Regions from separate parts of the Rhizobium sp. WSM4643 genome, predicted to be linked through region 1. Evidence: predicted binding sites of a transcription regulator. Region 1 holds the regulator's gene; the other holds the start of a gene.
The links. Region 1 encodes HrcA, which represses chaperone genes, less so after heat shock. Its sites were predicted from a motif close to GTTAGCACTCNCNNNNNGNGAGTGCTAAC; they were not measured.

Region 1 (13,035 bases):
CAAAGACGATCGCGGAAGCTGGTCAGGGCGCCGTGCGCTTCAACCCGCTCTTCATCCATTCGGCCGTCGGCCTTGGCAAGACCCACCTGCTGCAGGCGGTCGCCAATGCGGCGGTGCAGAACCCCAGGGCTCTGCGCGTCGTCTATCTGACGGCCGAATATTTCATGTGGCGCTTCGCCACCGCGATCCGCGACAATGATGCGCTGACGCTGAAGGATTCGCTGCGCAACATCGATCTCTTGATCATCGACGACATGCAGTTCCTGCAGGGCAAGATGATCCAGCATGAATTCTGCCATCTCCTGAACATGCTGCTCGACAGCGCCAAACAGGTCGTCGTTGCCGCCGACCGCGCGCCCTGGGAGCTGGAGTCGCTCGACCCCCGCGTCCGCTCGCGCCTGCAGGGCGGTGTCGCGATCGAATTCGACGCGCCGGATTACGAGATGCGTCTCGAAATCCTCAAGCGTCGCCTTGCTGTCGCCCGGCTCGAAGATCCGTCGCTCGAAATTCCAGCCGAACTGCTCCAGCATGTCGCCCGCAACGTCACGGCCAGCGGCCGCGAACTCGAAGGCGCCTTCAACCAGCTGGTCTTCCGCCGCTCGTTCGAGCCGAACCTGTCGATCGAACGCGTCGACGAACTGCTCGCCCATCTGGTCGGCTCCGGCGAGCCCCGCCGTGTACGCATCGAGGATATCCAGCGCATCGTCGCAAGGCACTACAATGTCTCGCGCCAGGAACTGGTCTCGAACCGTCGCACCCGCGTCATCGTCAAGCCGCGCCAGATCGCCATGTATCTGTCGAAGACGCTGACGCCGCGCTCCTTCCCGGAGATCGGCCGCCGTTTCGGCGGGCGCGATCATACGACCGTGCTGCACGCCGTGCGCAAGATCGAAGAGCTGATTTCGGGAGACACCAAGCTTTCGCACGAAGTCGAGCTTCTGAAGCGGCTGATCAACGAATAATCGGCGGTTTTCCAAAAAATCGACGGCCGGAAGCGATTCCGGCCGTTTTCCTTTATAAGTTTTTTATTCTATACCTCCCGCGCATCACGTGCATATCAAAGACTGAAGCGCCAAAACGGCGCGTGGGAGGAATGAATGAGTTTTGAAAAGATCGCCGTTTTCGGCCTGGGCAAGGTCGGACGGCTGGCGGCGACGCTTTTGCATGAAGGCGGCTTCGAGGTCATCGGCGTCGATGCGCAATTGCCGCTGAGCGACGTCCCTTTCAAGTGCCGCACCGGCGATATCTCCGATCTCCAGGTGATCGGCGAACTGCTCTCGAATGTCGAGGCTGTGCTCTCCTGCCTGCCCTACCATCTGAACATCGAGCTGGCGCGCGCCGCCCATCTTGCCGGCATCCATTATTTCGATCTGACCGAAGACGTTCCCACAACCAATTTCATCATCGAGCTGTCGAAGACATCACGCGGCCTGATGGCGCCGCAATGCGGCCTGGCGCCGGGTTTTGTCGGCATCGTCGGCGCAAGCCTGGCCGACGGCTTCGATCGCTGCCGGTCGATCCGCATGCGCGTCGGCGCCCTGCCGCAGCATCCGACTGGACTGCTCGGTTACGCCTTCAATTGGTCGCCCGAAGGCGTCGTCAATGAATATCTGAACGACTGCGAGGTCATCGAGGGCGGCGTGCGCAAGCTTGTCTCGCCGATGGAATGGCACGAGACCGTCTATGTCGGCGGCGTCAAGCTCGAAGCCTTCACGACGTCCGGCGGCCTTGGCACTATGTGCGACACCATGCTCGGCAAGATCGACAATCTCGATTACAAGACCATGCGTTATCCCGGCCATATGGAGCTGATGAATTTCTTCTTCCACGAGCTGTTGATGCGCGACAAGCGCAAGCTCGCCGGCGAGATCCTGACCAATGCCAAGCCGCCGGTCGAAGACGACGTCGTCTATGTCCATGTCGCCGCTGAAGGCACCGAGAATGGCAGCCTGCGCCGCAAGGAGTTCGTGCGCGCCTATTACCCGATCGAGATTGCCGGCGCGCGCCGCACGGCGATCGCCTGGACCACGTCAGCCTCCGTCGTCGCCGTCATCGAGATGGTCCGCGACGGCCTGCTGCCGACGACCGGCTTCCTGCACCAGGAGCATATTCCGTTGGAGATGTTCCTGAAGACGCCGACCGGCAGCCTCTTCAAGGCGGGTGCGACCAGCCACGGCTAAGAAATAGTCTCCGGTGCGGCGGCAATATCAATGCCGCCGCACCGAAAACCAATCCGTCGTATCGGTGTCAGCAGGCGAGATCGGCGACGACCGAATCGAGGATCAGCATGCCGGATGGCGTGCAGCGCAGGCGTGAATTGCCGATCCGCTCGATGAACTTGTGTTCGAGCAGGAATTCCTCGCGCTTCGGATCGAGGTCGCGGCCGGAAAGCTGCTGCCAGCGGGCGAGATCGACGCCTTCCCTGAGCCTCAACCCCATCAGCAGCAGCTCGTCGGACTGTTCCTCGAAGCCGAGCCGCTCCTCGTCGAGAATGCCGTGCCCATCACGCTCGACCATGTCGAGCCAGGCTTCCGGCTTGCGCTCGGTCGCGGTCGCGAGCTTCTCGGGGCCACGCGTCAGCCGGCCGTGGGCGCCTGGGCCGATACCGGCATAATCGCCGTAGCGCCAGTAGGTCAGGTTATGCCGGCTTTCAGCACCCGGCCGGGCATGATTGGAGACCTCATAGGCCGGCATGCCCTCGCGCGCCGTGATCTCCTGCGTCGCCTCGTAGAGCAATGCCGATTGCTCGCCGTCCGGCACGACCAGCTTGCCGGCCTTGTGCAGGCCGTAGAAGGGCGTGCCTTCCTCGATGGTCAGCTGATAGAGCGAAAGATGGTCGACCGCGTAGGAGATCGCCTCCTTCAGTTCCTTTTCCCAGTCCTCGACTGTCTGGTCGGGCCGGGCATAGATCAGGTCGAAGGACATGCGCGGAAAGATGTCGCGCGCCAGCCTTATCGCCTTCAGCGCGTCGGCGACATCATGCAGCCGGCCGAGGAATTTCAGATCCCGGTCGTTCAGCGCCTGCACCCCAAGCGAGACGCGGTTGACGCCGGCTGCTCGGTAGCCGCGGAAACGTTCGGCCTCGACGCTTGAAGGGTTGGCCTCCATGGTGACCTCGATGCCATCTGGCACATGCCAGTGCCGCGCAATGCCATCGAGAATGGCGGAAACCGTTTCCGGCTTCATCAGCGACGGCGTGCCGCCCCCCAGGAAGATGCTTGTCACCGTCTTCGGCCCACTGAGCGACCGGACCGCCGCCATCTCCTTCAGGAAGGCAGATGTAAAACGCTCCTGGTCCACCGGCTGGTGGCGCACATGGCTGTTGAAGTCGCAATAGGGGCACTTCGCCGCGCAGAAGGGCCAATGCACATAGACGCCGAAGCCCGGCTCGCCGGTATCAGGCAGCAGGGCCGCATCGCGCGAGGTGCTTGGCGTATCGAAATTGCCCACAGACCGACTCTATGCCTCCAGGCAGGTTTCGACAAAGAGTTTGAAGGCACGGGCCCGGTGCGACAGCGCTTGCGGCTTGCCGACGTTCCAGCCGTGTTTTTCCTCGCCGCTCATTTCCCCGAAGGTGATGTCGTAGCCCGCAGGCTGGAAGACCGGATCGTAGCCGAAACCCTGCGTGCCGCGCGGCGGCCAGACGACGCTGCCTTCCACCTCACCGCGGAACAGCTCCGTATGCCCATCCGGCCAGGCAAGGCAGAGCACGCTGATGAAACGCGCCCTGCGCTGTTCCGGCTTTGTCGCGCCCGCATCCTGCAGCGCCTTTTCCACCTTCGCCATCGCCATGTCGAAATCGCGCGTGCCGTGAGATGTCTCCGCCCAATTGGCGGTGTAGACACCAGGATCGCCGCCAAGCGCGTCCACCACCAGCCCGGAATCGTCCGAAAGCGCCGGCATGCCTGATGCATTGGCCGAGGCGACCGCCTTGATCGTCGCATTCTCTTCGAAGCTCGTGCCCGTCTCATCCGGTTCGACGAAGTTCAGCTCGGCTGCGGATCTGGCGGTGAAGCCGAGCGGCCCGATCAATTCCTGGATCTCGCGGATCTTGCCGGCATTGTGGCTGGCGACGACGATGGTCTTCGTTTCAAGCTTGCGCATTCAGATATCCTGTTCGATGCCCCAGATTTTAGCCTCCGCGCATTCCAGGCTGTTGCCGGCCGGATCGCGGAAATAGATCGAGCGGCCGCCGTTCGGCCAGCGCACCTCGGATTCGATCGCAACGCCCGCCGCCGACAGCCGTTCGGCCATGGCATCGATATTGCGGCCGGACACCCGGAAACAGGCGTGGCCTTGGCCGTTCGTGCCGTGCGGCGGCACCTGCAGTGCTTCGGGTGCCGGCGGCTTCACCGTTTCCTCGGGATTGAAGATCAACAGAACGCCGGGCCCACAGCGGAAGAAGACATGCCGGTTGGCGGCCCGCGCGATCTTTTCAAGCCCGAGAACGTCTTCGTAAAACGTCTCGGCCTTATCGAGATCCCGCGCATAGAGCGCCGTTTCCAACATGCCTTCCAGCATGGGGTTCATCCTTCGACGGCTTGCTTCTGCAGCGCCACGAGTTCGCCGATGCCGTTTCTGGCCAGCTGCATCAGCGAGGTGAATTCGCCCTCACTGAACGGCGTGCCTTCGGCGGTGCCCTGGATCTCGACGATCCCACCGGTGCCCGTCATGACGAAGTTCGCATCGGTCTCGGCCGAGGAATCCTCGAGGTAATCGAGATCGATCACCGGCTGGCTGGCAAAGATACCGCAGGAAATGGCGGCGACATGATCCTTCAGGACCCGGTCGACCTTGATCATGTTGCGGCTTTCCATCCATTTCAGGCAGTCGTAAAGCGCGATCCAGCCGCCGGTGATCGAGGCGGTCCGCGTGCCGCCATCGGCCTGGATGACGTCGCAATCGAGCGTGATCTGCCGTTCGCCGAGCGCCTGCAGGTCGACGACGGCGCGCAGCGACCGGCCGATCAGCCGCTGGATTTCCTGGGTGCGGCCGCCCTGCTTGCCGGCGGCGGCTTCGCGCTTCATGCGTTCGCCGGTCGCCCGCGGCAGCATGCCGTATTCGGCCGTGACCCAGCCCTTGCCGGAATTGCGCAGCCATGGCGGCGTCTTTTCTTCGAGGCTCGCCGTGCAGAGTACATGCGTATCGCCGAATTTCACCAGGCAGGAGCCTTCCGCATGCTTGGAAAAATTGCGCTCGAACGAGACCTTGCGCATCTGGTCGATTTTTCTGCCTGAAGGCCGCATTCTTATCTCCTGGGGTTTATTTGACCGCTTCTACGATTGGCGGCGCTCATTTGCAAATTCCCTTTTGCCACGGGTGTGAGTTTGACTTACTTTTCGGGAAGTATCATCAGCATGGGTTTGAAAGCTTCATGGGCATCAGGTCGACGTCGGTTTCGGATGCCGTAGCTGCGCTGGACGAGCGCTCCAGGGAAATTTTTCGTCGCATCGTCGAAGGTTACCTGGAAAGCGGCGAGCCGCTCGGTTCGCGCAACCTGTCCCGTATCCTGCCGATGTCGCTGTCGCCGGCCTCGGTGCGCAACGTCATGAGCGATCTCGAAGAGCTCGGCCTGATCTATTCGCCGCATGTCAGCGCCGGCCGGCTGCCGACCCAGATCGGCCTGCGCTTCTTCGTCGATGCCTTCATGCAGGTCGGCGACCTCTCCGCCGAGGAGCGCGCCAACATCGACCGTCAGCTGCGGGCCGAAAGCGGCGGCAATCCCGTTGAATCGATGATGAACGAGGCAAGCCGCATGTTATCGGGCATTTCGCGCGGCGCGGGCCTCGTCATCACCTCGAAAAGCGATCCGGTGCTGAAACATGTCGAGTTCATCCGGCTCGAACCGACAAAGGCGCTGGCCGTGCTCGTCGGCGATCATGATCAGGTGGAAAACCGCATTATCGAGCTGCCGGCGGGCGTCACGTCCTCGCAGCTGACGGAGGCGGCGAATTTTCTCAATGCCCATATGTCCGGCCAGACCCTGCCGGAGCTCCGCAAACAATTGAGCCGCCTGAAGGACGACGTCCGTCACGAGCTCGATGCCCTGTCGCGCGATCTGGTCGAGCGCGGCATTGCTGTCTGGGCTGGGAGCCCGGATGAGGGGAAGCCGACGCAGCTGATCATCCGCGGCCGCGCCAACCTGCTCGAAGGCCTCGCCGGCGCCGACGATCTCGACCGGCTGCGGCTGCTGTTTGATGATCTCGAGAAGAAGGACAGCCTGATCGAGATCCTCAATCTCGCCGAAAGCGGTCCGGGTGTGCGCATCTTCATCGGTTCGGAAAACAAGCTCTTCTCGCTGTCCGGCTCATCGCTCATCGTCGCACCCTATCGTGACGACGACGATCGCATCGTCGGTGCCGTCGGGGTCATCGGCCCGACGCGGCTCAATTATTCCCGCATCGTGCCGATGGTGGACTATACAGCCCAGCTCGTCTCCCGCCTTTCGCGCAATCAGCTTTGATGCGCGGCAATCAGTCACGCGGAATTTTCGCTTCTTTGTCACGCAGACTTGATTTTTTTCGGTCAAACCTCGATATCGGGCGCATCTGAAGACACCAACCGGAGACCGTCATGACCGATGACACGACGAAAAACGGACCTGACGCAACTGCGGCCGATGCCGCAGCCGACGCTGCCGCCTACGTCGAGAACGAAACTGCGCAGCAAGAGCCCGCCCAGCCGGACCCGATCGAGCTTCTGAAAGCCGAAAACGGCGAACTGCGCGACCGCTATTTGCGCCTTGCTGCCGAGATGGACAATCTGCGCCGGCGCACCGAGCGCGAGGTAAAGGATGCCAAGTCCTATTCCGTCGCCGGCTTTGCTCGTGACATGCTCGCCGTCTCGGACAATCTGCGCCGCGCGCTCGATGCCATCCCTCCGGAGACCAAGGCTGCCGCCGATGCCGGCCTGAGCACGCTGATCGAGGGTGTCGAGATGACCGAGCGCGCCATGCTGTCGGCTCTCGAGCGCCACGGCGTTCGCAAGCTTGAGCCGGTTGGCCAGAAGTTCGATCCGAATTTCCATCAGGCAATGTTCGAGGTGCCGAACCCCGACGTGCCGAACAATACGGTCGTGCAGGTCGTGCAGGCGGGCTTCTCCATCGGCGAGCGCGTGCTGCGCCCGGCCATGGTCGGCGTCGCCAAGGGCGGCCCGAAGCCGACCGAAGCCGAAACCAACTCCGTCTTCGACGAGAAAGACGCCTGATATCCCTTCCTTCTGCTCGTGCAGAAGGGAAAGCCGAAGCGTTAGATGCGGGCGAAGCGTTCGATCAGCAGATCGAAAAAGCCATCCGCATCGACATGGCGCATGACCTTGGCGTTGCGCTTGCGCTCGGTCACATGCCACCAGTCGACGACCGTCATGCCGACGGTGAGTTCGGACTGGACCTCGATCTCGACATTGCAGTCGCGGCCCTGGAAAAGTTCCGGCTTCAGCAGATAGGCGACAACGGTCGGGTCGTGCAGCGGCCCGCCGTCGGAACCGTATTTCTCGATGTCGAAGCGTTCGAAGAATTCCAGCATCTCGACCATGGCCTTTGCCGGCGCCGTGCCGATCTCGGCCATGCGTTTCACCCGGTCCTTGCGGGTCAGCAATTGATGCGTCACATCAAGCGGCATCATCACGATCGGAACGCCTGAGCGGAAGACGATGTCGGCCGCCTCCGGATCGACATAGATGTTGAATTCGGCCGCCGGCGTGATGTTGCCGCCCTCGAAGAAGCCCCCGCCCATCATCACCAGTTCGCGGATGCGGGGGACGATGTCGGGCGCCTTCTGAAAGGCCATGCCGATATTGGTGAGCGGCCCGAGCGTGCACAGCGTCACCATGCCTTCCGGCTCGCGGCGGAACGTCTCGATGATGAAGTCGACGGCGTGGCCAGGCTGCAGCGCCATCGTCGGCTCGCTGAGTTCCGGACCGTCGAGGCCGGTCTTGCCGTGCACATGTTCGGCCGTCACCAGCTTGCGGGCGATCGGTGCGTCGGCGCCGACGAAAACCTTGGTCTCCGTCCGGCCGCAGAGTTCGCAGACGATGCGCGCATTGCGGCTGGTGAGCGGAAGCGGCACGTTGCCGGCGACCGTCGTGATCCCCAGCACCTCCAACTCATCGGGACTGCCGAAGGCCAGCATGATGGCGGCCGCGTCGTCCTGGCCAGGATCCGTGTCGATGATGATCTTTCTTGCGCTTGCCATTCCGATGGTTCCATCCTCGCACTGCGTGTTACCGGGCATGCACCGATTTCTTCACGTCCCGTCACAAATCAGCACAATCCGCGCGGGCATGTTTTGATGCGAGGCAGCAGCCGGTTTGTCAAGGAAAGAGCCTGACGTCAGCTTAAAATTGAGAAGGTGGCGCCGACACGCAGCACCCCATGCCTTGCAGCGCCGGGCTCTTGTCCCCATATTAGCGGCATCCGGATGCTGCACTGAAGGTCCGGGATGGTCGCTTGCGCCAAGGACTTGAAAAGAGATGAGCCGCATTACCCCTTTCGCCAGCCCGCTGCTTCTGGGCTTCGATGCCATGGAAAAGACGCTGGAGCGCATTTCCAAGACGAGCGACGGATATCCGCCTTATAATATCGAACGCATCGGCGCCGACAGCGGCGCGCCGGAGCGTCTGCGCATCACCCTTGCCGTGGCTGGCTTCAGCGAGGAGGAACTTGATGTCTCCATTGAGGAGAACCAGCTTCTGATCCGCGGCCGCCAGGTCGAACAGGGCGAGCGGGACTATCTCTATCGCGGTATCGCCGCCCGCCAGTTCCAGCGTACCTTCGTTCTTGCCGACGGCATGCAGGTGCTGGGTGCGGCCCTGAAGAACGGGCTGCTCTCCGTCGATCTAATTCGCCCGGAACCTGCGCGCATGGTCAAGAAAATTAACATTTCGGTCTCACAGTAGCACAACGGTTTGTCGAACCGTTGGTCCCTTCTCCCGGAGGAACAGGAATGTTGATGAAAGAAGCCACGTCTCACTTGACCAAATCCGAGCTTGCCCACATCGGCAACGGCGAGGTCGCCTATATCAGAAAAATGCGGACCGATGAGGTCGCCAAGTGCTTTCCCGAGGCGCCGGATATCGATCCGACCGTCGATCTCTGGGCGCTCTTCGGCGCCGACGGCACGCCCATCCTGCTGACGGATAATCGCTCCAGCACCTTCTTCAAGGCTGCCGAGGACGAATTGAAGACGGTCAGCCTGCACTGACCGTCAAGACCGTCTGCTCCGTTTCACTGCTTGCGGTGCACGGTCGCTCTATTCGATTTCGCTGCGATCGGGACGGATGTCGCGACATATGCGCGTAGCCGTCTTCCGGCGCCGTACCTGCGATGACGTTGAAAATTCCAGGATCCGGTAGCAACTGAATGAATCGAACTCATTGAAGATGCCGACCTCTCATCGGGAACTAAGCACTCTGGCCAAGAAATTATGGGCAAGCTACGCTTGGCATTCTTGTGCCGCTGAGCAGATTTTCCTGATTTGAATCCTGACAAGCCCAAGGGTTGTCCGCTCCGGGCCGAGACCCGTCAGTAGACCAGTTGAGGCGTGATTGAGATCTCCTATCCGTGCCAGGCTCTCTCACCCGAACCGCACCGCCGTTCTCGCGCGCGCCTTTGCCGCTACCTCCTCGCGATCACGAGGAGGTTGGGACGTTTCCATCGAATCGAGCAGCTCGCGGGCGCATGCCGCGATCGAACTGACCGCGCGCTCGAATGCGACCTCATTGCGCTTCGACGGTTTGGTCGTTCCGCTCACCTTCCGTACAAACTGGAGCGCCGCATCGTGGATCTCCTCGTCAGTCGCCGGCGGATCGAAATTGAACAGGGGTTTTATATTTCGGCACATGACTTGCTCCCGGTCATTGTCTCTCTTCTATTTGAGAGGAGGGTGACCAGCACAGAAAATAGTCGCGCGAGCGCTAATGGCAACCGGTCCAACGGCGGGTCTCTCCGCGTCGCAAGGCACGGCGCAGCTCCTCCAGTTCGGTTTTTTTGTCGCTGTCGGCATCAGACCGGCGTCCCAGGCGATTGCTCACGCGAAGAACATCACGGCGCGTTCGCCGACTTGCGGGCAGCCTCAGATCTTCCTGAATGTCAGATAGGCCGAAGACCGGCCCTCGCGCCGCGCCTTGGCCTCGTAGCGTGTGCTCGGCCAGCCCTCATAGGGGGTCAGCCAATCGGCTGCATTGTCGGCCATCCATTCGAAACCGCCATGGTCGCGGCATTTGATCAGTGTCCAGTTCACATAGGTGTCGATGTCGGAGGCGAAGCAGAACAGGCCGCCGGGCTTCAACACGCGATGAAAGCGGCCGAGATTGGTCTTCGAGACGAAGCGCCGTTTCCAGTGCTTCCGCTTCGGCCAGGGGTCGGGATAGAGCAGATCGATTTGATCGAGTGAACCGTCCGGCAGCCAGTCGAGCAGTTGCGTCGCGTCGTCATTATAGACGCGGATATTGGAGGCGCTGGTCTCGCCGATCCGCGACAACAGCTTCTGCATGGAATTGACGAAGGGTTCGACGCCGATGAAGCCGGTCGAAGGCATCTCCAGCGCGCGGTGGATCAGGTGCTCGCCGCCGCCGAAACCGATTTCCAGCCGCAATCTCTCGACCGGGATCGGGAAGAGGGATGATGTCAGCGGCTCCGGGGGAGCCGCCGTCAGATCGATAAGGAACGCCGGAAGCAGACTGTTCAGCGTCTCCGCTTGCTGTTCACGCAGGGCCTTTCCCTTACGGCGACCGAAGAAAGCTTCGGTCGCCCGGCCCCGGCGCTCCATATCCGTCATGCAGCAGCCTTGGTCTTGACGGCTTCCTTGAGCGCCTTCACGAGGTCCGTGCGCTCCCAGGAGAACGAGCCGTCGCGTCCGGCCTTGCGGCCGAAATGGCCATAAGCCGAGGTCTTGGCATAGATCGGCTTGTTGAGGTCGAGATGGCGGCGGATGCCCGACGGCGACAGGTCCATGTTCTGGCGGATTGCGGCTTCGACCTGATCCTCGCTGATGCCATTGCCGGTACCGTGCAGGTCGACATAGATCGACAGCGGCTGAGCAACACCGATGGCGTAGGAGAGTTGGATCGTGCAGCGGTCGGCAAGGCCGGCGGCAACGACGTTCTTGGCAAGATAGCGGGCAGCATAGGCCGCCGAACGGTCGACCTTCGTCGTGTCCTTGCCGGAGAATGCACCGCCGCCATGCGGAGCGGCGCCGCCGTAGGTGTCGACGATGATCTTGCGGCCGGTGAGGCCCGCATCGCCGTCCGGTCCGCCGATGACGAACTTGCCGGTCGGGTTGATGTACCAGTTGCAATCGTCGGCGATCTTCAGCTCGCCGAGCGCTTCGCGGATATAGGGCTCAACGACGGCGCGGACCTTGTTCGAATCCCAGCTCTCGTCGAGATGCTGGGTCGAAAGCACGATCGAGGTTGCTTCCGACGGCTTGCCGTCGACGTAACGCACGGTCACCTGGCTCTTGGCGTCGGGGCCGAGCTTGGCAACTTCTCCGTCGCCCTTCTTGCGGGCAACTGCGAGCAGCTGCAGGATCTTGTGGGAATAATAGATCGGCGCCGGCATCAGGTCCGGCGTTTCGCGGCAGGCATAACCGAACATGATGCCCTGGTCGCCGGCACCCTCGTCGCCCTGCTGGTCGGCGGCGCTGTCGACGCCCTGCGCGATATCGGCCGACTGCGAGTGCAAGAGCACGTCGATCTTTGCCTTCTTCCAGTGGAAGCCGTCCTGCTCGTAGCCGATATCCTTGATGGCGCGGCGGGCGGCGGCCTTGAACTTCGACGGGTTGATGACGTCCTTGCCGTCCTTGTCCTTCTTCATCAGGCTCGGCGGCAGGCGAACTTCGCCGGCGATGACGACGCGGTTGGTCGTCGCCAGCGTCTCGCAGGCAATGCGCACGCCCCACGGATTGACGCCGGTCTTGGCCGCTTCGCGGTAGACCAGATCGACGATCTCGTCGGAGATGCGGTCACAGACTTTGTCCGGATGACCTTCGGCAACAGATTCGCTGGTAAAGAGATAATTCGCGCGCATTTCGGGATTCCCCTCAAAGAATAAAAGCCAGCTAGTAGGTACTCAGTTCGAGGGCCGATGACAAGCGCAGAAGGACATAAATATATCTTTATATCTGTGGCAAAGTGACAAATTTTGCCCCAAAAACGCAAAAAAGGCGGCCTTTCGACCGCCTTTCGAATTCTGCACCGGTCTTGGTTCAGTCGGCGTCGGCTTCAGCCGCCAAGGCTTTCACCAGCTCCACGACCTTGCGGCGAACCTTGGGATCGGAAATCTTGACGAAGGCGCGGTTGAGCTGCAGTCCTTCCGAGGAAGACAGGAAATCGACGACGTAATTCGAGCTGGAGGCTTCCATGCCGCCGCCGCCGGCAGAATGTTCGCCGGGCGCGTCCTCGAAGAAAAACGACACCGGAACATTGAGGATGTTCGAGATGTTCTGCAGACGGCTTGCGCCGACGCGGTTGGTGCCCTTTTCGTATTTCTGGATCTGCTGGAAGGTGATGCCAAGGCTTTCGCCAAGCTTTTCCTGGCTCATGCCCAGCATCGTACGACGGAGGCGAATACGGCTGCCAACATGGATGTCGATCGGATTCGGCTTCTTTTTGTTTTCAATCATGGTCGTGCCCTAGCTAAGAATTTCAACCTGTTTCTAACCGGCATGCCCCAGATCCATCCCAAAACGCCACGTTGCAAGAGGTGAGGAACCCACCTTCGAACATACGTTAAGAACGCCGATTGTCATCACTATGCAATTTTAGGGGTTTTTGGTCAATTCAACCCGGAAATAAAACCCCTGCGAGAAATTAGCGCAATCAGAATCAGCAACGCCTCGGTCAACCAGAAGTATGTTTGCTGGGGGTATGTCGTTCCGAGTCCCGCGCCGATGCTATCGAGCGTTGCATCGATGAAGCCGGTTTCCCCAAGATCGAGGCCCGCAATAATTTCCCCATGGGCGTTCACCAGCGCTGAAATGCCGCTATTGGCATCACGAATCAGCGGCATGCCGGTTTCAACAGCCCGTACTCGCGCCT
Region 2 (17,729 bases), 510 kb from region 1:
GGCCGTGGAGAAAAGGCCGAAGAGGGCTGCGGCAAGAACAAGCTGTTTCATCATCGGACGAACTCTCTACAAATGACCGAAAATGCGCTGGCGGGACATGTCCGCCCGGGCGGAGATGTTCCGCCCGGGAAAGACGCTGCCATCCAATCCGCCAGCGAATGGTAAAGATCGATTCATGAAAAGCCGACCGATCGGATAAACTTTTCGTCAGGGTTACCGTTCGGTTTGGAAAGACGGTTTGCAAATGGTAAGGCCGGAATCAAGACCGGAGAACGAAGCGGACCCCCGCAGAATGAAGGATCATGAGCGCGACAGGCATCATCATCGGCGAGGACGGCAGGAGCCGCTGCCACTGGCACGCCAATCTGCCCGACTATCTCAGGTATCATGACGAGGAATGGGGCCGCCCCGTCACCGACGACGTCCGCCTCTTCGAGAAGATCTGCCTCGAAGGTTTCCAGTCCGGCCTTTCCTGGCTGACCATCCTGCGCAAGCGCGAGAATTTCCGCGCCGCCTTTTCAGGTTTCGATTTCGAGAAGGTCGCCCTCTTCGGCGAAGGCGATGTCGCGCGCTGCCTTGCCGATGCCGGCATCATCCGTCATCGCGGCAAGATCGTCTCGACCATCAACAATGCCAAGCGTGCAATAGAACTCAGGGACGAATTCGGCTCGCTCGCCCATTATTTCTGGCGCTACGAACCCGACCATAACGAGCGGCCGGCAGTCGTCGATCGTGATCACATCGTCGCCAATCCGACGACGCCGACATCCGTGGTCATTTCTAAGGATCTGAAGAAACGCGGCTGGACCTTTGTCGGCCCGACCACAGTTTATGCTTTCATGCAGGCGATGGGTCTCGTCAACGATCATCTGGAAGGCTGCTTCTGCCGGCCCGAGGTCGAGGCGATGCGCACCGCCCTGGTTCGCCCATGAAAGATTACTCCGTGAGAACATTGATCGCCGCCGCCGCCCTTTTCCTCCTGACGGTCTCCGCCATGGCGCAGACGCCGCAGCTCGATCCCGGAGAGAAGCTGGAGAAGCTGCAGTTTCCGGCCGTCACCATGCAGTTGAAGGGCTGGACGAAGTTCGGCAATGGCCATGTCTATACGCTGCCGGTGCGCGCCGGCCAGCACATGAAGATCAGTTTTTCCAGCAAGAGCAAATTTGCCTTCCTGGCGATCTTCGACCTGTCGAAACCGGATGACGAGGCCTTCTTCGGCACCGACGAGGACGGCATGAGCTTCGAGACGACAGTCAAGGAAAACGCCACCTGGCTGCTGCGTCCCTATTATTCCAAGGTCTCGCCTCGACGCGGCCTCGGCGCTCCCTTCAGCATCCTGATCGAGCCGCTGGCGGCTGCCTCGCAGCAGCCGAAACCGCCGGCCGAGCCGGAGCGCCCGTCGCTATTTCCAAAGGCGCCCGCCAAGCAATGAGATAAGAGCTGCAAGCGCAGCTTATGAAAGGCGGTCGATCAGGTCGCGCAATTCGCCGAGATGGCCGATCTTGCGGAAACGTGGCGCTTCCGTCGGCTCGTCGACATGTTCCAGCACCCAGGTCAGTTCGTGTGGCACGAAGACGCCGTAGCTGCCGGCGGCAAGTGCCGGCACGATGTCGGATTTCAGCGAATTGCCGACCATCATCGCCCGTTCCGGCCCGTCGCCGACCTTGGCGAAGATGCGACGATAGGTGACGGCCGTCTTGTCGGAGACGATCTCAACGGCATCGAAGAAGTCGCCGAGCCCGGATTGAGCGAGCTTGCGCTCCTGATCGAAGAGATCGCCCTTGGTGATCATGACAAGCAGGTACTTGCCGGCAAGCGCCTCCAGCGTATCGCGCACATGCGGCAGGGTCTCGACCGGATGGTTAAGAAGATCCCGGCCGGTATCGAGGATCTTGGCGATCACGCTCGCCGGGACCTTGCCCTCGGTGATTTCGATCGCGGTCTCGATCATCGACAGCGTGAAGCCCTTGATGCCGAAGCCGTAGTGGCGAAGGTTGCGTTTCTCGGCCTCTAGCAGCCGTTCGGAAATCTTCGGTCCTTCGGCGAAATCGGCAAGAAGCCTGGTGAAATGCGCTTCCGTCAGCCGGTAATATTGTTCGTTCTGCCAGAGTGTATCGTCGGCATCGAAACCAATCGTGGTCAGTGGTCGCGTCGTCATATGCGTACCTCTAGAGCATATCGCGCAAAACTGTGCCGCGGTTTTGCGATAACGACATGCGTAAAAACAAGGACCTAAAGCGCGAGAGCGAATCTGAAAGACCGCGCCGCGCTTTAGGGCACGATGCCGAAAAGTGTGAGCGGTTTTCGGGCGACATCATGCTCTCACTTTTTAACTTAGAACAGGATTCAGATTTTAGGCCGACCCGACCTAAATCATCCTGTTCTGGAAATATCGCCGGCAATCTATCGGCCGCCTGGTCGAGACAAGGACGTTCGCCGTTACAGCGCCGCGCGTCTTTTCAGACGCGCAAAGGACGCTGTAACACTTTGAATTGCGACATGCGCGGCGTTGAAAAGCGCCGCCGCCGCACTACATGAAAATCGCCTCACCTTGCAGCCAGCCACGGCTGTGCCTGTCATATGCAGGCCAATAATCAAAAAATGAAGTTCTTGAGTTCGCAAGCCCCTCTTGCGGCAGACACAAAGGAATTTTCCACGATGCGTTACAATCAACTCGGAAATACGGGACTTTTCGTCTCGGAAATCTGCCTGGGCACGATGACCTTCGGCGAAGCCAAACAGGGCAGCACCTGGGGCGCCATCGCCGACGTCGACCAGAACGCCGCCGACCGGATCGTCGGGCGCTCGCTTGCATCAGGCGTCAATTTCATCGACACGGCCGACGTCTATTCATCCGGCGAGTCCGAAAGGCTGCTCGGCCAGGCGCTGAAGAACCTCGATGTGCCGCGCAAGGACGTCGTCATCGCTACCAAGGTCTACGGCGTCATGGGTGACAAGCCGAACGACCGCGGCGCCTCGCGTGGCCACATCATGGATTCGGTCGAGGCGAGCCTCAAGCGGCTGCAGACCGATCATATCGACCTCTATCAGATCCACGCCACTGATACAGTGACGCCGATCGAGGAGACGCTGCGCGCTCTGGACGACCTCGTTTCCCGTGGTCTCGTGCGTTATATCGGCGTCTCCAACTGGCAGGCCTGGCGCATTTCCAAGGCGCTCGGCCTGTCGGAACGCCGCGGCTTTGCCCGCTTCGAGACAGTACAGGCCTATTACTCCATCGCCGGCCGCGATCTCGAGCGCGACATCGTGCCGATGATGCAGGAGGAAAAGCTCGGCCTGATGGTCTGGTCGCCGCTCGCCGGCGGTCTGCTCTCCGGCAAGTATGGTCCCGGCGCGCCCGGCAATGGTGAAGGCCGCCGCGCCAGTTTCGATTTCCCGCCCGTCGACAAGGACAAGGCCTGGGCCTGTGTCGCCGTCATGCGCGAAGTCGCCGAAAAACACGGCGTCAGCGTCGCCACCGTGGCGCTCGCCTATATCCTCGCCAAGCCCTTCGTCACCACAGTCATCATCGGCGCCAAGCGGGTCGATCAGCTCGACCAGAACCTTGCCGCCGTCAAGCTGAAGCTCGATGAAGACGATATGAAGAGGCTCGACGAGGTGAGCGCGCTTGCTCCGGAATATCCGGGCTGGATGCTGGCGCGACAGGGTGCCGGCCGTCGCCCGGCCGATTTCGAGCCGAAGGACTGACGTTACCGGCGTTGTGCCCCTGCTGTCCGGTTTGCGCGAATGGCTGCCCCTCACTCTAACCCCCTCCCCGTAAAAACGGGGCGAGGGGACGTGCCCTGCGAGAGGTGGCGGGGGACGGAGAGGTCGCGGCATATCCCCTTCGCGCCGCGTGCAGGGAGAAGGTGCCGGCAGGCGGAAGGGGCTGGTCGAGCATGACGAAAGAGTCTGGGAACGCCTGACATTTCCGGCGTTCCCCTTTTCCGTCAACGATCGACTACTTGCCCTGGGCCTTGAGCCAGGCATTCATCTCGGCGATCTCGGCTTCCTGCGCCTTGACGACGGCTTCGGCGAGCTTGCGGATATCGGGATCTTTTCCGTATTGCAGCTCGATCTTGGCCATATCGATCGCGCCCTGATGGTGCGGGATCATGCCGCGGACGAAATCCGCATCGGCATCGCCGCTATACTCGATCATCATATCCTTGTGCATCTTGGCATTCGCCTCGCTGAAGGCGTGGCTTGCCGCATCGTGGTTGCCCATCGGCTTGCTCATGTCCATCGGCTTGTCTTCGGCAAGGACGGGAGCGGCGACGATGGTGAGCATTGCGGTGAGGGCGATGATTTTCAAAGACATGAGAGTTCCTTCCTCTGTCTGACAATAGGTCTTCCAGGCGGCCGGGCCGCCCATTCTGCATGGAAAGCGTTGTCTCAGGACAGTCGGGGAGGGGGCGGCTGCGGCACCGGCTTGTCGTCGTCCAGGGCGCGGGCAGGCGCCGGGGCGGGGTAGCCGAAAATGGGCTTTCCGCCATCCATGACCGTCACCGCCGCTGGCAGCAACAGGCAGGCGGCGCAAAGCGGCATATGCGCGGAATTGCCGCTGGCGCAGGGGTCCTTCAAGGGATCGGCCTTATCAGCCATCCAAGGCCTTTCCATGCCTGCCATCTCATGATGCATGCCGGTTTCGATGGCGGCTGCATTCATCGACGCACAGGTTGGACAGCCCGCCCATGCGGACATGGCGCTAAAGATCAGCCAGCTAAGAAACATCGTGATGAGGGCAAGCATGCGCATGCCGTTTTATAGGCGAATGCCTGATACAAGCCAAGGCGACCGGCGGTCACATCCCGGTCACCAAGCGGCCATGACCTTGTGCTCGATCCTATAATCCTTGCTCTCTTCACCCAGTGGCGCGACCGGCCATGTCCATGCGGCTTTTGCCGGCGGCGGCAAGACGCCATGCAGCAGGTCGGCCTCTTCATGCGTCTTGCCGTTGCGGTCGATGACGGCATAGGCGATGTCGGTCACCAGGCAGCTGCGGCAGGGAAGTCCCGCAAGCCCGGTCAGATGTGCCGCGATCAGCCTTTCCACCGTGTCTTCAGGCATTCGCCCGGCCTCGGCCTCATGGCGTCGTTTCACGCCGCGACCGATCTGTGACAAGAGGTTGGCGGAAACCACAAAATCGAGATAGGGCACGCGGCGCAGGAAGCCGAGCGGTTCGGGTTCGCAGCCGGCAACAAGCTCATCATATCCGGAGAGATCGCGCTCGATCAGCCGGACATTGCGATAGAATTTGGCCGACAGCCACAGGCGCACCGAGGCGAGATGAACGAGGTCGACCAGGACGACGGTGTCGAAATCTCGCGCCAACGCTTCGATCGGCACGTCGCGCAACAAGCCGGAGCCGAGGACGACGGCGGTCCGCTTCCGCCTGAGGTTGGACGTTGCCGCAAGGATCGCCTTCCGGCTCATCTCCTCATGTTCGGCCCAATCCGCCGTGCAGCGCCCGGCCCGCGACCAGAGATTGACCGAATGGCGGATGAACTTTCGATGCGGCTTGCCGGTCAGCGGCAAGGTCGCGGCATAGAGAAGCGCCTCGGTGATCATGAGCATATCCGCATTTCTGAGGGAACTCCTTCGTTCAATCGATTCTCGCAGCCACATCAAGACCCTTCGCCCTTGCCGCTCCCCGCCCAATCCGCTAGGAAACCGCCACTGTCACAGTCAGTGGAATCCCCGGAAATGAACGACAAGCAGAAGAAACCGCAAAAGCTCAAGGCCCGCCTGCCGCGCGGCTTCGTCGACCGGACGGCCGGCGATATCCGCGCCGTCAACGAGATGACGGCAAAGATCCGGGAAGTCTATGAGCATTATGGTTTCGATCCGCTCGAAACGCCGCTATTCGAATATACCGATGCGCTCGGCAAGTTCCTGCCCGACAGCGACCGGCCGAACGAGGGCGTGTTCTCGCTGCAGGACGATGACGAGCAATGGATGTCGCTGCGTTACGACCTGACGGCGCCGCTCGCCCGTCATGTCGCCGAGAATTTCAACGAGATCCAGCTGCCCTATCGCACTTATCGCGCCGGCTACGTCTTCCGCAACGAGAAGCCGGGCCCGGGCCGTTTCCGCCAGTTCATGCAGTTCGATGCCGATACCGTCGGCGCGCCTGGTGTTCAGGCCGATGCCGAAATGTGCATGATGATGGCCGATACGCTGGAAGCCCTCGGCATCAAGCGCGGCGATTATGTCATCCGCGTCAATAACCGCAAGGTTCTGGATGGTGTGCTCGAGGCGATCGGTCTCGGCGGCGACGACAAGGCCGGCCAGCGGCTGAACGTGCTGCGGGCTATCGACAAGCTCGACAAGTTCGGCCCGGAAGGCGTGGCATTGCTGCTTGGTCCCGGCCGCAAAGATGAATCCGGCGACTTCACCAAGGGCGCTGGTCTCGATAAGGAGCAGATCGACAAGGTACTGTTCTTTGTCGGCATCACGGACTATGCCGAAAGCGCTCTCCGTCTCACCGAACTGGTTGCCGGAACCGCCAGGGGTGGCGAAGGCGTCGAGGAGCTGAATTTCATCGGTGCGCTGGTGACCAGCGCCGGCTATGGCCCTGACCGCATCAAGATCGACCCCTCCGTCGTGCGCGGCCTCGAATATTATACCGGCCCGGTCTATGAGGCCGAACTGACCTTCGACGTCACCAATGAAAAGGGCGAGAAAGTCGTCTTCGGTTCGGTCGGCGGCGGCGGTCGTTATGACGGCCTCGTCTCCCGCTTCATGGGCCAGCCGGTTCCGGCGACGGGCTTTTCGATCGGCGTCTCCAGGCTGATGACGGCGCTGAAGAACCTCGGCAAGCTCGGCGCCAGCGAGGTCATCGAGCCGGTGCTGGTGACCGTCATGGACGGCGATGTCGAGGCGATGGGCCGCTACCAGAAGATGACGCAGGAACTGCGCGCCGCCGGCATTCGCGCCGAGATGTTCCAGGGCAACTGGAAGAAGTTCGGCAACCAGCTGAAATATGCCGATCGCCGCGGCTGCCCCGTCGCCATCATCCAGGGCGGCGACGAGCGCGAGACAGGCGTCGTGCAGATCAAGGATCTGATCGAAGGCAAGCGGCTCTCCGGCGAGATCGAGGACAATGCCAGCTGGCGCGAAGCGCGGGTGGCACAGGAGACGGCGCCGGAAGCCGACCTCGTCGCCAAGGTCAGGGAGATCCTTGCTGCGCAGGCCGAGGATCGGAAGAGGGCGGGCTCCGGCTTCGAAACTCCATATGATCCCGCTCAAGCCGGTGACACAGATGACGATGTTTGAGAGAAATCTCCCCTTCTCCCCTCGGGGAGAAGGTGGCCCGAAGGGTCGGATGAGGGGGCACCGCGGCAGAAGCTGTCCTTCGCTTGCCGCTCAGGACATTCGTCGTTTACACTCCTCATCCCCCTCATCTGCCCTGTCGGGCATCTTCTCCCCGCTGGGGAGAAGAGGGAAGTTCAGCCAATGCCCCTGATCAATCTCCCCGAATTCGCCAACGACCTCATCGCCGAATTCGATGCGCGCAACGCCGAGCGCATCGATACGCCTGTCATTCAGCCGGCCGAGCCTTTCCTTGATATTGCCGGCGAAGATCTGCGTCGCCGCATCTTCATGACGGAGAGCGAAACCGGCGCCAGCCTCTGCCTGCGTCCCGAATTCACTATTCCCGTCTGTCTGCGTCACATCGAGACGGCGACCGGCACGCCGAAGCGTTATGCCTATCTCGGCGAGGTTTTCCGCCAGCGTCGCGACGGCGCCAATGAATTCTATCAGGCCGGCATCGAGGATCTTGGCGATATCGACCTGTCAAACGCCGACGCCCGCGCCATCGGCGATGCCACCGGCATTCTCGCCCGCTTGCTGCCGGGCCGGCGCTTAGCCGTGACATTGGGCGACCAGGCAGTCTTCGAGGCCGTCGTCCAGGCGCTCGGCCTGCCGCTCGGCTGGCAGAAGCGCCTGATCCACGCCTTCGGCAGTATGACGCAACTGGAAGCACTGCTTGCCAGCCTCGTCAGCCCGCAATTCGTCACCGGGCTGGACGACGATATCGCCAGGCTTGTCGCATCGGGCGACGAGCAGGCGCTGGTCGCCCATCTCGAGCGGGAGATGCAGAAGACCGGCTATTCGACGAATGCCGGCCGCTCGGCTCTGGAGATCGCCCGACGGCTCAAGGAAAAGCTCATCCTGTCCGAAACGCGCCTCGACGATGCAGCCTTCCACGTGCTGGAAGAATTTCTGTCGCTCGACGTGCCGCTGGTCAATGCTTCCGCAGCCCTTTCCGGTTTCGCCGATGCTGCCGGCCTGAAACTCGGCAATGCGCTTTCCCGCTTTAATGGCCGCGTTGCAGCACTTTACAACGCCGGCGTCGATCTTTCCTGCCTCGACTACCGCGCCGCCTTCGGACGGCCGCTCGACTATTACACCGGCCTCGTCTTCGAGGTGACGGTGGAAGGCTCGACCGCGGTGCTCGCCGGCGGCGGCCGTTTCGACCGGCTCCTGACCTTCCTCGGTGCGACGGACCGCATCCCGGCCGTCGGCTTCTCCTTCTGGCTCGACCGCATCGAAACCGAAAGGGCAGCCGCATGACCATCACCATCGCGCTTCCCTCCAAGGGCCGGATGAAGGAAGACGCTTCGGCGATCTTCGAACGTGCCGGCATGACGATTTCTGCGGTCGGCAACGATCGCTCCTATCGCGGCCGCGTCGAAGGCTGGGATGATGTGGAGATCGCCTTCCTCTCGGCTTCCGAAATCTCCCGTGAAATCGGCAATGGCACCGTCGATTTCGGCGTCACCGGCGAGGATCTGATGCGGGAGGGTTTTGCCGAGGTCGACAAACGCGTCGAATTCTGTGCCCGTCTCGGCTTCGGCCATGCCGATGTCGTCGTCGCCGTGCCGGAGATCTGGTTCGATGTCGACACCATGGCCGATCTCGTCGATGTCGCCGCCGATTTCCGCGCCCGCCACGGCCGACGCCTAGCCATCGCCACCAAATACTGGCGGCTGACCCAGCAGTTCTTTTCGAGCCAGCACGGCATCCAGCTTTATCGCATCGTCGAAAGCCTGGGCGCTACCGAGGGCGCTCCCGCCGCAGGCTCGGCCGATATCATCGTCGATATCACCTCCACCGGCTCGACGCTGCGCGCCAATCACCTGAAGGTGCTCCAGGACGGTGTCATCCTGCATTCGCAGGCCTGCCTCGTGCGTGCCCGCAAGGAAAACCACGCCGGTGAACCCGCCGTGCAAGCAATCATTGAGGCAGTGCGCGCGGCCCTCTGATCCCGGCCATTCAGGCACAAGAAAACCCGCCGTCGGATGACGGCGGGTTTCGTATTTGCGGGAGGATGTCTGCTGGTATCAGGCGGCCACGTAGGCGCCGCGGCGGGCATCGAGCGAGTAGGCGCCGGCACCGACGGTGGCGAGCAGTATGTACGCGCCGGCCAGCGTGATATTCTTCATGACCATGATCTGGTTGAGAATGTTCACGAGTTCCGTGCCGCTTGCGTAGGGCAGGTGGAAGGCAATGCCCGTGAAGACACAGAAGGCGGCGAGCAGCCAACCGGCAATGCGGACCTGGAAGCCTGTGAGAACCGCAAGGCCGGCCAGCAGTTCGAAAAGGCCTGCGACATAGGCCAGCAGGGATGCTGCCGGCAGGCCGGCACCGGCGATCATGCCCGCAGTACCGGCAGGATCGGTTAGCTTCATGAAGCCGGAAACGATGAACATGAAGGAAAGCAGGATACGGGCAATCAGGATGATGACGTTGTTCGACATGGACGTTGGCTCCGTTTGAAGGACTTTGGAGATCTCGGTGCCCGGCACCGCTTCGACCTCGGATGCGTCTATGTCGCTCTTTTCTTGCGTTGTGGAAAGATAAACGAAAGGGGACAGTTCGTTCACTAATATGGAACGATCTCGAAAGTGCGTCGTGTTCGACTGAATTCATGCGACGCGTTTAGATCTTTGTTGTCATGCAGTCGTTGTCCCAAAACCGCTGCGCACTTTTGGCGACATGCATTGGCTGCCCCCCGCTTGCCTTTGCCGAGCCGGGTCTTTTATGGTCGACTGATAACATGGAGAATCCGATGGCAGATCTGTCCGCATTTCCGATCACGACGCGCTGGCCGGCGAAAAATCCCGACATCATCCAGCTCTATTCCCTGCAGACCCCGAATGGGGTGAAGGTATCCGTCGCCCTGGAAGAGCTCGGGCTAGCCTATGAGCCGCATTATATTTCCTTCGCCGCCAACGAGCAGAAGTCGCCGGAATTCGAATCTCTCAACCCGAATGGTCGCATCCCGGCAATCATCGATCCGAACGGGCCGGACGGGAAGCCGATCGGCCTTTTCGAATCCGGCGCCATTCTGCTTTATCTCGCGGAAAAAACCGGCAAGCTCATCCCTACCGATGCCGTCGGCCGATATGAAACCATCCAGTGGGTGTTTTTCCAGATGGCGGGCATCGGCCCGATGTTCGGCCAGTTTGGACATTTTTATAAATTCGCCGCCGACAAGGTCGCCAACAATTCCTACCCGGTGGAGCGTTATCGCGATGAATCCAAACGCCTGCTCGGCGTGCTCGAAGACCGCCTGAAAGGTCGCCAGTGGATCATGGGCGACCTCTATACGATCGCCGACATCACCACCTTCACCTGGGTTCGTGGCGCCGACATCTTCTATGGCGGCCGCGAGGTGCTCGAATATGCGAAATTCCCCGCCGTCTCGGATTGGCTGGAGCGCTGCATCGCTCGTCCGGCAAGTGCCAGGGGCCTCAATATACCGGCCAAGCCGGAGTAACGAACGACCCAAGAGATCGCCGATCCCGGCCCCTCATCCGGCTGCTGCCACCGGGGTCGAGCCACGGGTCTCGACCCGTCCTTCGGACCCCGGTAAACGGGGCGAAGGGACCATGCCGCAAGCTGTCCGTGTCCCGTCTACCTATCGCAGGGCACGTCCCCTCGCCCCGCGAGCGGGCTAGGGCATATACATATCTCGCAAAGCCCATCCATCGGCGACGGCTCGAAAGTATTTGAGGCCGTTGAAGAAGGTGATTGGGCCCGGCGGCTTGGCCGAGGCGTAGCCGTTCCAGCCGCCGAGCTTGGCGATGATCCAGGCGGCCCAAGCCAGCGAGGCCTTAGAGTGGGGATTGGACTGCAGCTTGGTTGTGCCCTTGAAACGGCTTTCGAGGGCGGCGAGGGTATCGATCTCGGCTGCCGTGAAGGTCAGGCTTGCCGGCTGGTGATCGCCGCCGCTGCGGGCTTGGACGAGCTGGAGGACGATTGCTGCGGCCTTGGCGGCGATGGCGACGAGCTTTTCCAGCCGTGCCGCCAGATGCAACTGGCTGTCCTCGATCTTGAAGCCTTGGTTCTTCATCACCCGAAAGAACTGCTCGATCATCCAGCGCTGCTTGTACCAGGCGACGATCTGCCAGGCATCGGCCGGGCTGCTGAGCCAATGGGTGGTCAGGAGCAGCCAGTGCAAGGGCTCGACACCGTCGGGGGCGGCCGGTTCAACGATCTCGACCCAGCTCAGCCTGACGCCATCGGGCAGGCTAGGCCTCTCGCAGGTTTTGCGGCCGCCGGATCGTCGCTTCGCCGAAGCGCAGGCACACCGTCGCCTGCCGCGCCGGACGGTCGGCGCGCTCGCGCAGATCAATCGTCTGAGTATCGCAAAACGCCACCGTTTCGACCGCGCGGCGCAGTTTGGAACCGTCGATGAGCGCATGGTCATGCATGACGCGCGACAAAAGATCGAAGCGCCGATCGGGCAGGCGCGCCCACATGATGAAGAAGTCACCCTCCCGGTCGGCGATCGCCGTGACCCGGGCCGCACGCGAAAGCACCAGTTTGGCCGCCTCTGCCGTCTCCACCCAGCGCCGCGATTCCTTTTCGTTCAACGGCCGCTCGGCATGCGGCGTAAGCTCTTCGCTACCCCGCGTCCAGACCCGGCCGCCCACCAGGCCAAGGCAGCTGCCGGTGTCGGCATCGAGCGCCAGCATCGGATGCAGCAAAAGGCCAAAGCAATTGCCTTTTTTGATCTTGCCCAATTCCCGCCGGCTGTCCGGCGTCGTCGCAAACTTGATCTCGCTGGTGTCCTGCAGCGCCAGCACGTGGCGACCCTCAACCGCAGACCGGGTCTCCTGGCTCCAGCCGGCAATGATCTCTTCCACGCTCACCGCACTGTTGTTGAGAAAACGCCCGAACCGGATCTCCTGCGAATGGTTGCCCCCGGCCAACTGGCGAAGGCAAACCGTCTCGCGCAGCACAATGCGACGGAGCAGCACCGCCCCCCTTTATCGAGACGACGATCTCCAAACCGGCCCAACGAAAAATCATGCCCTACATCCATCGGCGACGCTCCCAAATCAAAACATCGCCAAAACAATCATACGGCCCGCAGTAAAGGAATCCGACCCCCGCAAACCGAGTCAATCCGTCGCACCGACTTATGTATATGCCCTAGCGCGAGCGGGGAGAGGGTTAGGGTGAGGGGCAGCCATTCCACCCTTATCGCCGGCTTGAGATCTGCTTTGCGCCTGCCAGCTTGAAGCGCGGAAAGAGGAAGACGCCGACCATGCTGCCGCTGTATTTCTGCTCTAGCCCGTGGGACTCGCCCATGCAGAAGAGCGGCTGGCGAAAGCCGTTCGGCATGTTGATTGTCGTCGAAAAACAGAAGGAGGAGCAGCGGGTTGCCGCCTGCTCGAACAGCTCCAATATGTGGCTGCGGTCCTTGGCATCGTAGCAGCGGATCAGGCTTAGGAGTCCGCATTCCTGTGCGGCAAGGCCGTGCAGCATTGCGCTCCATTCGCCGAGACGAAGCATGCCGCTCGAAAAATCGCCCGTCCAGGCTTCGGAAACGGAAAACTGTGCCAGCATCTCGTGATTTTGATTGGCGTCATCAAACGAGCCGGGCGTTAGCGGTTCGGCTGCATTGGCTCTGGCGATGTTAAACAAGGCGTTCTCCCGTTCGGATGCGGCTCCTCGGCCGCACGCTCGGCAAACACAAAGAAGCAGGATCACGCAGCAGCGGGCATGATGCCCGCGCTTACCTTCGGCGGTTATTGCCACGGCCATCTGGCCTCCGTAACCGGAGCCCTCGAAGCCGAACGTTAACGTATCGCTTTCCGCGCTCCGGCCTCGTCTATCGCCGAGCGCGTTTGAAGTGCAGCGCGGATTTATAGGGGCTTTTGGACAAACGGCAACGGCTTTTTAAGGGGTCTTCGGATCGCCTCATTTCTTAGGATGCCTGCATCTTCGGCCTGTTTCGCGAGAATTGGCACAGGAAGATCATCTTTGAGAGTGTTGCAAACGTTTTCACTCTGCGTCAGGTCGGAAATCGTACCGCAACGCAGTGATCTCTCGCATGTCGCTAGACTGAGAAAGGCGCGGGCAACGCAAGCCTAGCGCAAGTTTCGCCCCCTGGGGTTGCAACAGAGGGCCGGATAAACGTTTCGTCGGCCATGCCAGTCAGTGTGCCGCACGTCGAATCGCTTTGGGCAAAAGAAAAGGGCGACCCGAGAGCCGCCCTTCCTATTCCGGATGCCGGAATGGTAGTCAGTGATGGCTTTCGCCTATCACATCATGTCCATTCCGCCAGTTCAGCGCGCTTGACGCGCTCAACCATCTTTAAATGATGGGCGGATTCATGAACGATGCTGTGAAAGGCCGTTGGCCTATCACATCATGTCCATTCCGCCCATGCCGCCCATGCCGCCCGGCATGCCGCCGCCAGCCGATTCTTTCTTCGGCAGTTCGGCGATCATGGCTTCGGTGGTGATCAGCAGCGATGCAACAGAAGCAGCGTTCTGCAGCGCCGTGCGAACGACCTTGAGCGGGTCGACGATACCCATGGCGATCATGTCGCCATATTCGGATGTCTGGGCGTTGTAGCCAAAGTTGTCTTCGTTCTTGTCGAGGACCTTGCCGACAACGATCGAGGCTTCGTCGCCTGCGTTTTCAGCGATCTGACGAACGAGCGACTGCAGGGCGCGGCGAACGATATTGATGCCGGCTTCCTGGTCGTCGTTTACACCCTTGACGGTGATCTTCGTGGAGGAGCGGAGCAGAGCGATACCGCCGCCGGGGACGATACCTTCCTGAACAGCAGCGCGGGTCGCGTTGAGCGCGTCGTCGATGCGGTCCTTCTTCTCCTTCACTTCGACTTCGGTCGAGCCGCCGACGCGGATGACGGCAACGCCGCCAGCGAGCTTGGCAAGACGTTCCTGCAGCTTCTCGCGATCGTAGTCGGAGGTGGTTTCTTCGATCTGCGCCTTGATCTGGGCAACACGGCCTTCGATGTCGGACTTGGCGCCCGAACCGTCGACGATCGTGGTGTTTTCCTTGGAGATCGAAACCTTCTTGGCACGGCCGAGCATGTCGAGCGTGACGGATTCGAGCTTGATGCCGAGATCTTCGGAAATGACCGTACCGCCCGTCAGGATGGCGATGTCTTCGAGCATGGCCTTGCGGCGGTCGCCGAAGCCAGGCGCCTTGACGGCAGCGATCTTGAGGCCGCCGCGCAGCTTGTTGACGACGAGCGTTGCGAGGGCTTCGCCTTCGACGTCTTCAGCGACGATGAGGAGCGGCTTGCCGGTCTGGACGACGGCTTCGAGAACCGGCAGCATCGACTGCAGGTTCGACAGCTTCTTCTCGTGGAGGAGAATGAAGACGTCTTCGAGGTCGGCGATCATCTTTTCCGGATTGGTGACGAAGTAGGGGCTGAGGTAGCCGCGGTCGAACTGCATGCCTTCGACGACTTCGAGTTCGGTTTCGGCGGTCTTGGCTTCTTCGACGGTGATGACACCTTCGTTGCCGACCTTCTGCATGGCTTCAGCAATGTCGAGACCGACCTGCTTGTCGCCATTTGCCGAAATCGTGCCGACCTGTGCAACTTCTTCCGAGGTGGAGATCTTCTTGGCCTTGGCCTGGAGATCCTTCACGACGTCGGCAACAGCAAGATCGATGCCGCGCTTCAGATCCATCGGGTTCATACCGGCTGCAACGGCCTTGTTGCCTTCGCGAACGATCGCCTGGGCAAGAACGGTAGCCGTCGTGGTGCCGTCGCCGGCGATGTCGTTGGTCTTCGAAGCAACTTCGCGGACCATCTGGGCGCCCATGTTTTCGAACTTGTCTTCGAGTTCGATTTCCTTGGCGACGGAAACGCCGTCCTTGGTGATGCGCGGCGCGCCGAAGGACTTGTCGATGATGACGTTACGACCCTTGGGGCCGAGCGTGACCTTCACTGCATCGGCGAGAATGTCGACGCCGCGCAGCATTTTTTCGCGCGCGGTGCGGCCAAACTTGATTTCTTTAGATGCCATATTAGTAACTCCTGAATTCGAGTTGTTCGGGCAAAACGCCCGTCAGCCATTTCGGGAAAGCAGGTCGGCCGATCAGCCGATGATGCCCATGATGTCGGCTTCCTTCATGATCAGAAGGTCTTCGCCGTCGATCTTGACTTCGGTGCCGGACCACTTGCCGAACAGGATGCGGTCGCCAGCCTTGACGTCGAGTGCGACGACCTTGCCGGACTCATCGCGTGCGCCGGAGCCGACGGCGACGATTTCGCCTTCCTGCGGCTTTTCCTTGGCGGTATCGGGAATGATGATGCCGCCCTTGGTCTTGGCTTCGGACTCAACGCGGCGAACAACGACGCGGTCGTGAAGGGGGCGGAAGTTGGTGCTTGCCATTGTCTAATCCCTCGATCGAATGACATTCGCGGACCGGAGTGGCCCACATGGATAGATGTTAGCACTCCCTTGCGGTGAGTGCTAGCGACGAGCATTTAGGGATGGCTCCGAAAGGAGTCAATGAGAGCAGTCACGAATTTTTGTGCCGGAATTGTGAAGAGGCTTGAGAATAGTCTGAGATTGCGGCCGAAACGCCGGCGCGGTCGAACTTTGCCGAAGTCGTCCGCCGTCGGCGAGCTGCCGCTTCGGGATAATCGTCAAACCCTTGCCGATCCGCACACTCGGATCGCCTTCCCGAGTTCTTCGCAGGAGCCGGGCAGCGAAGAAATTTCCTTGCCATCGCCTTGCGCCTTTGCAATGTCACCGGTGACTGAAGCAAATCGGGAAATCGGAATGGCCAGGCGGATAGAAAACTTCTCGGAGATATCAGGTCACTATGATGTGGTGCTCTGCGATGTCTGGGGCGTCGTTCACAACGGCGTCGATCCGTTCCCGAAGGCGGCCGCAGCCCTTGAAGCGGCGCGCGAGAACGGCGTCGCCGTCGTCCTCATCACCAATTCGCCGCGCCTTTCCTGGCAGGTGGTCGAGCAGCTGCGCCATATCGGCGTTCCCGACAGCGCCTATGACAGGATCGTCACCTCTGGCGACGTCACGCGCGGGCTGATCGCCGAAGGGCCGAAGACCGTCTTTCTGCTCGGCCCCGAGCGCGACAAAGCGCTACTCGAAGGCATTGGCGTCGAACGCCGGCCGGCGGGCGAAGCGCAATCGCTGGTCTGCACCGGCTTTTTCGACGACGAGACGGAGAAGCCGGAAGATTACACCGATATTCTTCTTGATTTCAAAGCCCGCGACGTGCCGATGATCTGCGCCAATCCCGACCTCATTGTCGAGCGCGGCCATCGCATCATCCCCTGCGCCGGCGCTATGGCCGCCTACTACCAGCAGCTCGGCGGCAGTACCCGCATCGCCGGCAAACCGCACCGGCCGATCTACGAGGCAACGCTTGCGGTGGCCCGCGAGCTTCGCGGCGATTTCCCCGTCGAGCGCGTGCTGGCGATCGGCGACGGCATGCCGACCGATGTGCGCGGCGCCTTGAATTACGGCCTCGACCTTCTCTACATCAGCGGCGGTATCCACGCCAAGGAATACACCCTCAACGGCGAAACCGACGAGGCGATCCTCAACGCCTATCTCGAACGGGAAAACGCCGCGCCGAAGTGGTGGATGCCCCGCCTTGCATGAAGACACGCCTTGCATGAAGAGAAGCCAGCCGATGACCGTCTTCCACCGCAATGAAACCCGCGAACCCCTACCCGCCCATCTGAAGGGCGGCGTCATTGCCATCGGCAATTTCGACGGCGTGCACCGCGGCCATCAGTCGGTGCTGAACCGAGCGCTCGAAATCTCCAAGGCGCGCGGCATCCCCGCTTTGGTGCTGACCTTCGAGCCGCATCCGCGCACGGTCTTCCGGCCGCAGACGCCGGTCTTTCGGCTGACGCCGGCGCCCCTGAAGGCCCGCATCCTGGAAACGCTGGGTTTCAGCGCCGTCATCGAGTATCCCTTCGATTACGAATTCTCGCAGCGCTCGGCCGATGATTTCATCCATTCGATCCTGAAGGATTGGCTCGGCGCTTCCGAAGTCGTCACCGGCTTCGATTTCCATTTTGGCCGCGGCCGCGAGGGCGGTCCCGCCTTCCTGATGAATGCCGGCAATACCTACGGCTTCGGCGTCACCCTGATCGATGCCTTCCGCGACGAAAACGCCGATGTCGTCTCTTCGAGCCATATCCGCGCGCTCCTCAATGAGGGCAATGTCAGCGAAGCCGCCGGCATGCTCGGTTACCGCTATACGGTGGAAGCCGAGGTGATCGACGGCGAAAAGCTCGGCCGCCAACTCGGTTTCCCGACGGCCAACATGCGCCTGCCGCCGGAGGTCGATCTTGCCGCCGGCATCTACGCCGTCCGCTTTCGCCGTCAGGACGGCACGCTCCACGACGCCGTCGCAAGCTACGGCCGCCGTCCGACGGTGACGGAAAACGGCGCGCCGCT

Region 2: a site for HrcA is predicted at 15,738-15,766, ahead of groES (co-chaperone GroES). Genes of this name have one in related genera too.

What each region holds. Positions count from the first base shown of each region.
Region 1 is NZ_CP104040.1:590-13,624, forward strand. Features, by position in the region: gene dnaA (chromosomal replication initiator protein DnaA) at 1-962, shown strand, start outside; gene N1937_RS00010 (saccharopine dehydrogenase family protein) at 1,098-2,180, shown strand; gene hemW (radical SAM family heme chaperone HemW) at 2,248-3,450, opposite strand; gene rdgB (RdgB/HAM1 family non-canonical purine NTP pyrophosphatase) at 3,460-4,104, opposite strand; gene N1937_RS00025 (VOC family protein) at 4,105-4,530, opposite strand; gene rph (ribonuclease PH) at 4,527-5,246, opposite strand; gene hrcA (heat-inducible transcriptional repressor HrcA) at 5,375-6,463, shown strand; gene grpE (nucleotide exchange factor GrpE) at 6,574-7,206, shown strand; gene N1937_RS00045 (nucleoside hydrolase) at 7,248-8,192, opposite strand; gene N1937_RS00050 (Hsp20 family protein) at 8,470-8,895, shown strand; gene N1937_RS00055 (DUF1150 family protein) at 8,943-9,200, shown strand; gene N1937_RS00060 (DUF2277 domain-containing protein) at 9,573-9,839, opposite strand; gene trmB (tRNA (guanine(46)-N(7))-methyltransferase TrmB) at 10,071-10,775, opposite strand; gene metK (methionine adenosyltransferase) at 10,772-12,025, opposite strand; gene N1937_RS00075 (helix-turn-helix domain-containing protein) at 12,204-12,620, opposite strand; gene lnt (apolipoprotein N-acyltransferase) at 12,773-13,035, opposite strand, start outside.
Region 2 is NZ_CP104040.1:510,631-528,359, forward strand. Features, by position in the region: gene N1937_RS02500 (L,D-transpeptidase) at 1-54, opposite strand, end outside; gene N1937_RS02505 (DNA-3-methyladenine glycosylase I) at 303-932, shown strand; gene N1937_RS02510 (hypothetical protein) at 929-1,432, shown strand; gene N1937_RS02515 (HAD family hydrolase) at 1,454-2,158, opposite strand; gene N1937_RS02520 (hypothetical protein) at 2,215-2,538, shown strand; gene N1937_RS02525 (aldo/keto reductase) at 2,659-3,708, shown strand; gene copM (CopM family metallochaperone) at 3,962-4,321, opposite strand; gene N1937_RS02535 (hypothetical protein) at 4,396-4,758, opposite strand; gene N1937_RS02540 (hypothetical protein) at 4,816-5,577, opposite strand; gene hisS (histidine--tRNA ligase) at 5,707-7,278, shown strand; gene N1937_RS02550 (ATP phosphoribosyltransferase regulatory subunit) at 7,459-8,580, shown strand; gene hisG (ATP phosphoribosyltransferase) at 8,577-9,272, shown strand; gene N1937_RS02560 (DoxX family protein) at 9,351-9,767, opposite strand; gene N1937_RS02565 (glutathione binding-like protein) at 10,079-10,789, shown strand; gene N1937_RS02570 (transposase) at 10,967-11,473, opposite strand; gene N1937_RS02575 (hypothetical protein) at 11,544-12,275, opposite strand; gene N1937_RS02580 (hypothetical protein) at 12,499-12,945, opposite strand; gene groL (chaperonin GroEL) at 13,668-15,311, opposite strand; gene groES (co-chaperone GroES) at 15,384-15,680, opposite strand; gene N1937_RS02595 (TIGR01459 family HAD-type hydrolase) at 16,074-16,922, shown strand; gene N1937_RS02600 (bifunctional riboflavin kinase/FAD synthetase) at 16,954-17,729, shown strand, end outside.